DNA from 2 places in the Vibrio sp. Isolate22 genome. Region 1 is predicted to be linked to the other one. Evidence: predicted binding sites of a transcription regulator. Region 1 holds the regulator's gene; the other holds the start of a gene.
What was found. The regulator PurR, encoded in region 1, represses purine synthesis genes. The targets are predictions, from matches to a motif close to TNANGNAAACGTTTNCNTNA.
Positions count from the first base shown of each region.

Region 1 (4,183 bases):
TTTAATAGTTTCGGTGACTATTCTATTCATAACTAGTAACAATTCTAGTGGTACTGAAGATAAATGCCAGAAACATGGATTTTTTTTGATACAAGACAATCTTAAACCTTGCTATTTGTCGTCTAGCACAATTCAATATAGGCATTACTACTAACGAGTAACTTTGCATTTCGCAAATAACCTCGTCATCAGCCTTGGTGTGCGAAAAGACACCACAAGACTAAATCAGGATCTATGTAATGAAAGATACGAAAACGTTCAATGAGCAAAGAGCAGAAATTTACTGGTGGCTATCAAGCTTATTCGCCAAAGAGCTCACTCAAGACGAACTTGACCACTACCATTCTGTTGAAATTCGTTCTTTCTTAACTGGTTTAGGCGAAAATGAAACTCTAAAGCCTGCTATTGATAAGTTGGTTGATGCACTGAACCGCCTACAAACTCGCGAAGATGCACAACTAGAACTGTCTGCTGACTTTTGCGACCTTTTCCTAAAGACAGATAAGCATGGCGCCCTTCCTTATGCCTCAATGTACATCGGTGAAACTGGCCTATTAAACGATAAACCAGCGAAAAAGATGGAAGAGATCATGGCTAAGCACAACCTAGTGGTTAACCAAGATCTAAAAGAACCAGCAGACCACATCGCTATCGAACTCGACTTCTTAGGAAACCTAATCATTCGCTCTAATGAAACAGAATCAGAAGAAGAACTAGAAAAATCGTTCGAAGTTCAGCAACAATTTATCGAGCAACAGCTATTAACTTGGATCCCGAAATTCAACGTTAAGTGTCACGATGTTGATGAATTCGGTTTCTACGCTGCTGTCTCTTCTCTGCTAATGGCTTTCTGTCAATTAGATGCTCAATATTTAGCTGGTGAATAAGGTTAACTGATGACTAGGTAAATAAATTCCGTAGAATGTGACAATTCACCCGGATTTCTGGGTGAATTGTATTGCGAGTATTTTCTAGTCAGTCTAGAATTGTGACCGCAAACGATAAAATATGAAACATTCACGAAATGCTATGCTTATTAAGTTCAGAGCATTTCGGTGTTAAAACAAGCCGCTCACTAGCGGTTTTTTGTTTTTTAACACTTTAGTACCCAAAGAGCCCTACAAATTTAAGCTCTTAGTTAGGTAGCTTAACGGCTACTTCACTCCGTACTTTGGGGAAAGTAGCTTCTAATAGGATAAAACCATGGCCACTATAAAAGATGTCGCTCGCTTAGCAGGCGTATCAACCACAACCGTTTCTCACGTAATCAACAAAACACGTTTTGTTGCAGAAGCGACTCAAGAAAAAGTAAATAAAGCGGTAGACGAATTAAACTATGCACCAAGTGCTGTTGCTCGTAGTTTGAAGTGTAATTCAACACGAACTATCGGCATGCTAGTGACTCAATCAACAAACCTATTCTTCTCTGAAGTTATCGATGGTGTTGAGAGCTACTGCTACCGTCAAGGTTACACTTTGATCCTGTGTAACACTGGTGGTATCTATGAGAAGCAACGTGACTACATTCGAATGCTTGCAGAGAAACGTGTAGATGGCATCTTAGTTATGTGTTCAGACCTAACAGAAGAACTGAGAGAGATGTTAGATCGTCATGCTGACATCCCTAAAGTAGTCATGGATTGGGGCCCAGAGAGTTCTCAAGCAGATAAAATCATTGATAACTCTGAAGAAGGCGGCTACCTAGCGACTAAATACCTAATCGACCGCGGTCACTCAAAGATTGCTTGTTTAAGTGGCCACTTAGACAAAGCAGCCTGTGTTGAACGTATCGCTGGTTACAAGCGCGCTCTAGAAGAAGCAAACATCACTGCAAGTGACGATATGATCATCGAAGGTAACTTCGAGTGTGATACAGCAGTACTTGCGGCAGACAAAATTGTTGAGATGGAAGAGCGCCCTACGGCAGTATTCTGCTTTAACGATACGATGGCACTCGGCTTAATGAGTCGCTTACAGCAAAAAGGCATCCGTATCCCAGAAGATATCTCTATCATTGGCTACGATAACATCGAATTGGCGGAGTACTTCTCTCCACCATTGACCACCGTTCACCAACCGAAGCGTCGTGTCGGCAAGAACGCATTCGAAATTCTGCTTGAGCGCATAAAAGACAAAGACCATGAAAAACGTGTCTTCGAAATGCACCCAGAAATTGTTGAACGTAGTACAGTTAAAACGTTAAATTAACTGATAAATTGAGTTTATTTTCATCAAGCGCACCTTTGGGGGCGCTTTTTTTATCAGCAGACAAAATAAACCTAGTTTCATATAATAAAGATCATTAATTGAAGCAATATCACATTTTGAAATATCAAGTGTGAGCCTCATTCAACAAAAACTTTATTCTATTCAATCAGTCACGCACAGGGCAAATCACTTGAAAAGGTGAGACGCAAAGCTTCCGGCCTAAACCACTCGTTGGTATGGTAGCGGGGTTACCGATGGCAAAATGCAGTAACTACTAATAATTTAGTAATTTACGGCTTATTGACAATGTAATTGCAACATTTTGCTAATCTCTCGGACCTGCTTATTTGGTGGCGTAGTTCAAATACACCGAGATAAATAACATGGATAAACCGATACTAAAGGACTCAATGAAGTTATTTGAGCCCCTAGGAAAAATAAAATCACGCTCAATGTTTGGTGGATTCGGTCTTTTTGCTGATGACACTATGTTTGCTCTGGTTGTTAATGACCAGTTGCACATACGAGCAGACAAAGGCACAACAAAACAGTTCGAGCAACAAGGGTTTCAACCGTACGTCTACAAAAAACGTGGTTTCCCTGTCGTAACTAAATACTTCGCTTTACCAGAAGGCCTGTGGCAAGACCAAGAGAAAATCTTACAACTTGCAACTACGTCTCTGGGTTTTGCAAAAGAAGAGAAAGCTGAACAGTCCGCTGCTAAGCCTACTCGACTGAAAGACCTCCCTAACCTTCGACTTGCCACTGAGCGCATGTTGAAGAAGGCCGGGATTGATTCCGTAGAACGTTTATATGAATCTGGCTCTGTAAACGCATTTAATGCCATCAAGGAATCTCATACGTCCTCTGTCAGTATTGAACTGCTTTGGGCATTAGAAGGAGCGATCAATGGCACGCATTGGTCGGTTATTCCACAGCAACGTCGCGAAGAGCTTATCAGTCGCGTCAATTAACATTGTCAGTACACCCTTTTTTATACAACTAAGCCGCATTTCTGCGGCTTTTTTTTCGATTAGTAACATTAGATAGTTTGCTGTTTTAGCACCCTATCAACATCCTAGAAAGATGGGCGATAATTATACTTAAAGTCGACTTTGACCATCGGAACGAAGTTAATCTCTCCAGATGAGTTCATGATTTCTTTGACTTTGATGCTCCCGTTTCTGATTTCAAACGAACGCACGTCCACCTTTTCAGAAGCTTGAGGTAGGATTTTGCTGAGTTCATAGGAACCCTTGCCGTTTATCTCCATCCAGATTTGTTTACCAGATTCGTAAGCCTGTGATTGGCTCGCAACTACATCCCCTTTAAAGATTTTAGATTCTACAGCGGCTCTATGATAGACACCCGAACCCATAGCTTGGAAAGAGAAAAGGCTTGTTGTAGCGATAACCGTCATCATTGATAATAATTTCATAGCTAGCTCCTTAGTTGTCTGCCTGAATAATTATCTAAAACAATCTTCATGCCTCGATTGTTACGTATATAGAACGAACCAAGACCAAAACTCTTTCAATTTTTTATCACTTTTTACGTGGTACAAATTATTTCTCTTAGATTAAGTTATATAAAACAATCCTCTAGCAAAAACTCATAATCTTTTAATCGCTGGATACTTCTCCCAGCTTTATGCTGCGAATTCCTATCGCTTACACAAAGCCAAACAGTTGGGCTAACCGTTCAAACTCTACTAATCGCATAAAATAAATAGTTTTTTATCATCTAATGAAAGTTAATCTATGCTTTGCCTGTCTATCTATACTAATGGTATGCATTGAAAATTTGAGGAAGTATCAATGAGTAAGAAAATGATATTGGGTATTGTGCTAGTCGTTACGATTGTTTTATTAGGCATCAACTTTGGTCAATACCTCACGCTGGAAAACGCCAAAGCACAACAAGCCGTGTTAAACGACTATATAGAAAGTAACTTTATTGTGGCTGCCGCGACTTA
Region 1 covers NZ_JAKEUW010000030.1:47,745-51,927, reverse strand. Annotated here, with positions in the region: gene torD (molecular chaperone TorD) at 240-887, shown strand; gene purR (HTH-type transcriptional repressor PurR) at 1,204-2,208, shown strand; cyclic di-GMP riboswitch class I at 2,379-2,464, shown strand; gene L1D55_RS16800 (TfoX/Sxy family DNA transformation protein) at 2,592-3,182, shown strand; gene L1D55_RS16795 (DUF3316 domain-containing protein) at 3,287-3,646, opposite strand; gene L1D55_RS16790 (TVP38/TMEM64 family protein) at 4,026-4,183, shown strand, end outside.

Region 2 (4,183 bases), on a different contig from region 1:
AGCGCCTACGGAACCATTAAGCTAAACGTCTCATTACTTGATTCGATAAAAAAGGCCGTTAACTGCACTTGTCAGTTAACGGCCTTTTTGTATTTTCGATACTACTCTTCTGCGTAACCGTGTTTGCTTAGCACTTTTCCGTCTAACACCGCTTGTCCATCAACCATAGATAAACGGTCTTCTGCGAACCACTTACAAACCATCGGATAGATTGCGTGCTCTTGAGTGAGTACTCGCCCCGCTAGCAGCTCGGCATCATCGTCCTCAAACACAGGAACTTTGGCTTGTAAGATAACAGGACCACCGTCGAGCTCTTCTGTTACAAAGTGCACACTTGTGCCGTGTTCTTTGTCTTTTGCATCAATTGCACGCTGGTGGGTATGTAAACCCGGGTATTTAGGCAGTAGAGAAGGGTGGATATTGACCATTTTCCCTGCGTAATGACGAACAAATTCTGAACTCAAAATACGCATATAGCCTGCCAGTACGATTAAGTCTGGTTGATAGGCGTCGATCTGAATCATCAGTTCATGATCAAACTCTTCACGCGAGCCGAAATCTTTTGGGTTCACTGAGCGTGCATCGACGCCAGCATTTTTTGCTCGTTCTAAGCCGAATGCTTCTGCCTTGTTTGAGAAGACAGCTTTGACTGAAGCATCAATCATATTGCTATCGCAAGCATCTAAGATCGCCTGCAAGTTACTGCCGCTTCCTGAAACTAACACAACGATATTTTTCTGAGACTGAGTGGTTTTCTGAGAGTGATTGTTTTTCATAAAGTGGGTCATATGATTGATTAATTGAACTGTTTACAATTTACCTACATAAACTAAGGTTTTCTGCGGGCCAAATAGCAAAATGAGGACCATTAGGTCCTCATTGATTAACTAAGTAAGTGAAGTGCTCACTTAGTTGATTTCAACTTGCTCTTCGCCAGCTTCAGCGTTCGCGATCTCACCGATAACCCAAGCGTTTTCGCCTTCAGCTTTCAGTAGTTCAACAGCAGCGGCTGCTTGGTCTTTAGGTAGAGCAACCACAAGGCCTACACCACAGTTGAAAGTGCGGTACATTTCAAATGTTTCCACGTTGCCTTTCTCTTGTAGCCAGTTGAAGATAGCAGGCCATTCCCAGCTCTTACCATCAATCACTGCTTTAGTACCTTCAGGAAGTACGCGTGGGATGTTTTCCCAGAAACCACCACCAGTGATGTGCGAGATAGCATGGATGTCATGCTCTGCGATCATCTTAAGTGCTGACTTGATGTAAATCTTAGTTGGTTCTAGTAGGTGTTCTCCGATAGTGCGACCTTCTAGCTCTTCGTTCTTATCTGCACCAGACACTTCCAGTACTTTACGAATTAGAGAGTAACCATTTGAGTGTGGGCCACTTGAGCCAACAGCGATAAGTGCGTCGCCAGCAGCTACTTTAGTACCGTCGATGATGTCAGCTTTTTCTACTACACCAACACAGAAGCCAGCAACATCGTAGTCGTCGCCTTCGTACATGCCTGGCATTTCAGCGGTTTCACCACCGATTAGTGCACAACCAGCTTGAATACAACCTTCAGCGATGCCAGAAACAACGTCTGCAGCTGTATCTACATCTAGCTTACCTGTTGCGTAGTAGTCTAGGAAGAATAGAGGCTCACCACCTTGAACGATTAGGTCGTTCACACACATTGCCACTAGGTCGATACCAATGGTGTCGTGTTTTTTCAGATCCAAAGCAAGGCGAAGTTTAGTACCAACACCATCAGTACCTGAAACAAGTACTGGTTCTTTGTATTTCGTTGGAAGTTCACATAGGGCGCCAAAGCCACCAATACCGCCCATTACTTCAGGGCGACGAGTGCGTTTTACTGCACCTTTAATACGGTCTACTAGTGCATTACCTGCGTCGATATCAACACCAGCGTCTTTGTAGCTTAGAGAAGAAGTATTACCACTCACGGGATAGTCCTCGAACTTAAGTTGGATGTGAAAACGGCGCTATTCTAACAGGGCTTGAATATGAAGAGCAAACGTTTGCGTGGTTTTTTTTATTAGAATAAAGATTCTGAAATAACCACAGAGTTCGTGTATAATCTACAGGTTTGTTTAAATATTGCCGGAGTTGGAAATGAAAGTTGTTGAAGTGAAACACCCGCTAGTAAAACATAAAATTGGCCTGATGCGTGAAGGTGAGATTAGCACTAAGCGTTTTCGTGAGCTAGCGACAGAAGTGGGTAGCCTTCTAACATACGAAGCGACATCAGACTTTGAAACTGAGCGTGTAACTATTAATGGTTGGGACGGCCCAGTTGAAGTTGACCAAATTAAAGGTAAGAAAGTAACAGTAGTGCCAATCCTACGTGCTGGTCTAGGCATGATGGACGGTGTTCTAGAGCACATCCCAAGTGCACGTATCAGCGTTGTTGGTATCTACCGTGACGAAGAAACACTTGAGCCAGTACCATACTTCAACAAGCTTGCATCTAACATCGATGAGCGTATTGCTCTAGTGGTAGACCCAATGCTTGCAACAGGTGGTTCTATGATCGCGACTATCGACCTAATGAAAGAGAAAGGTTGTAAGCACTTTAAGATTCTTGTGCTTGTAGCGGCTCCAGAAGGTATCGCGGCTCTAGAAAAAGCACACCCAGATGTTGAGCTTTACACTGCTGCAATCGATGAGAAGCTAAACGACAAGGGCTACATTGTTCCTGGTCTTGGCGATGCTGGTGATAAAATCTTCGGTACTAAGTAATTCGGTTTATAGGTTAAGTGGATTCGGCTGTTTCAAACTTCTGAATTGACTTAATTATCCGTGCTAATAAAAAAGGGAGAGCATTCGATGCTCTCCCTTTTTTGATCTTAAATTTTGTGGAATCTAACCAGGTTCAACCATTAGTCGATTTGAGCTTTGTCTACTACAGTGTTGTCGCCTAACTCTTCAGGAAGGACTAGGTTAAGTAGAATCGCCACGATACCGCACAAGCTTACGCCCTGTAGGCTGAAATCGCCGATGCCAAACGCCATACCACCAATACCGAATACTAGGGTAATACCAACAATTACAAGGTTACGTGATTTGTGCAGGTCAACGTTGTTTTTGATAAGCGTGTTCAAGCCGACTGTTGCAATAGAGCCAAACAGAAGAATCATGATGCCGCCCATTACCGGAACTGGAATAGTTTGTAGAAGCGCACCCAGTTTACCAACCAATGCAAGAACTATGGCTGTTACTGCAGCCCAAGTCATGATCACCGGGTTAAATGCTTTTGTTAGCATTACTGCGCCAGTTACTTCACTGTAGGTTGTGTTTGGCGGAGCGCCCAACATAGAAGCTGCAATGGTCGCTACACCGTCGCCTGTGATTGTGCGATGTAGGCCTGGTTTCTTAAGGTAGTCTTTACCCGTCACATTAGAAATCGCAAGCATGTCACCTACGTGTTCAACGGCAGGTGCAATCGCGACGAACACCATGAAGAAGATAGCGTTTATGTTGAACTCAGGCATAGTGAAGTTTGGTAGTGCTAACCAAGATGCTTGCGCTACGGGTGCAAAGTCGACTGCGCCATAGAATAGACTCGTAATGTAACCTGCGATAATCCCGCCAAAGATAGGTAATAGCTTTAGGAAACCCTTCGAGAATACGCTGATGATGACGGTAACTAGTAGTGAAACTGATGAGATCCAAAGTGCTGCGTCTGCATCGACCAGTTGAACGGCGCCATCGCCTGTCTTACCTAGCGCCATATTGACCGCAACTGGTGCCAAGCCCAAACCAATCACCATGATCACAGGGCCAACAACCACAGGCGGAAGTAGCTTATGGATGAAGCCAACGCCTCTCACTTTGATAAGGGCACCCATTAATACATACACAACACCTGCTGCCATTAGGCCACCCATAGTTGCGCCGATACCCCAAGTTTGGATACCAAACATGATAGGAGCAATGAATGCAAAAGAAGACGCTAAGAAGATTGGCACTGAACGGCGTGTAATAAGTTGGAATAAAAGGGTACCGATACCTGCGCCAAAGAGTGCAACGTTGGGATCAAGTCCTGTCAGTAGCGGCACGAGAACAAGCGCACCAAAAGCTACAAACAGCATTTGTGCACCTTGCAATGCATTTTTCATGATATGCCCTTAGATTGGTCGTTATATGAAAAGTGAAAAATAAAATTCGCGCGATTCTA
Region 2 covers NZ_JAKEUW010000012.1:58,558-62,740, reverse strand. Annotated here, with positions in the region: gene L1D55_RS09295 (class II glutamine amidotransferase) at 1-25, shown strand, start outside; gene purN (phosphoribosylglycinamide formyltransferase) at 102-776, opposite strand; gene purM (phosphoribosylformylglycinamidine cyclo-ligase) at 909-1,949, opposite strand; gene upp (uracil phosphoribosyltransferase) at 2,119-2,745, shown strand; gene L1D55_RS09275 (uracil-xanthine permease family protein) at 2,886-4,124, opposite strand.
Region 2: a site for PurR is predicted at 2,013-2,032, ahead of purM (phosphoribosylformylglycinamidine cyclo-ligase). Genes of this name have one in related genera too.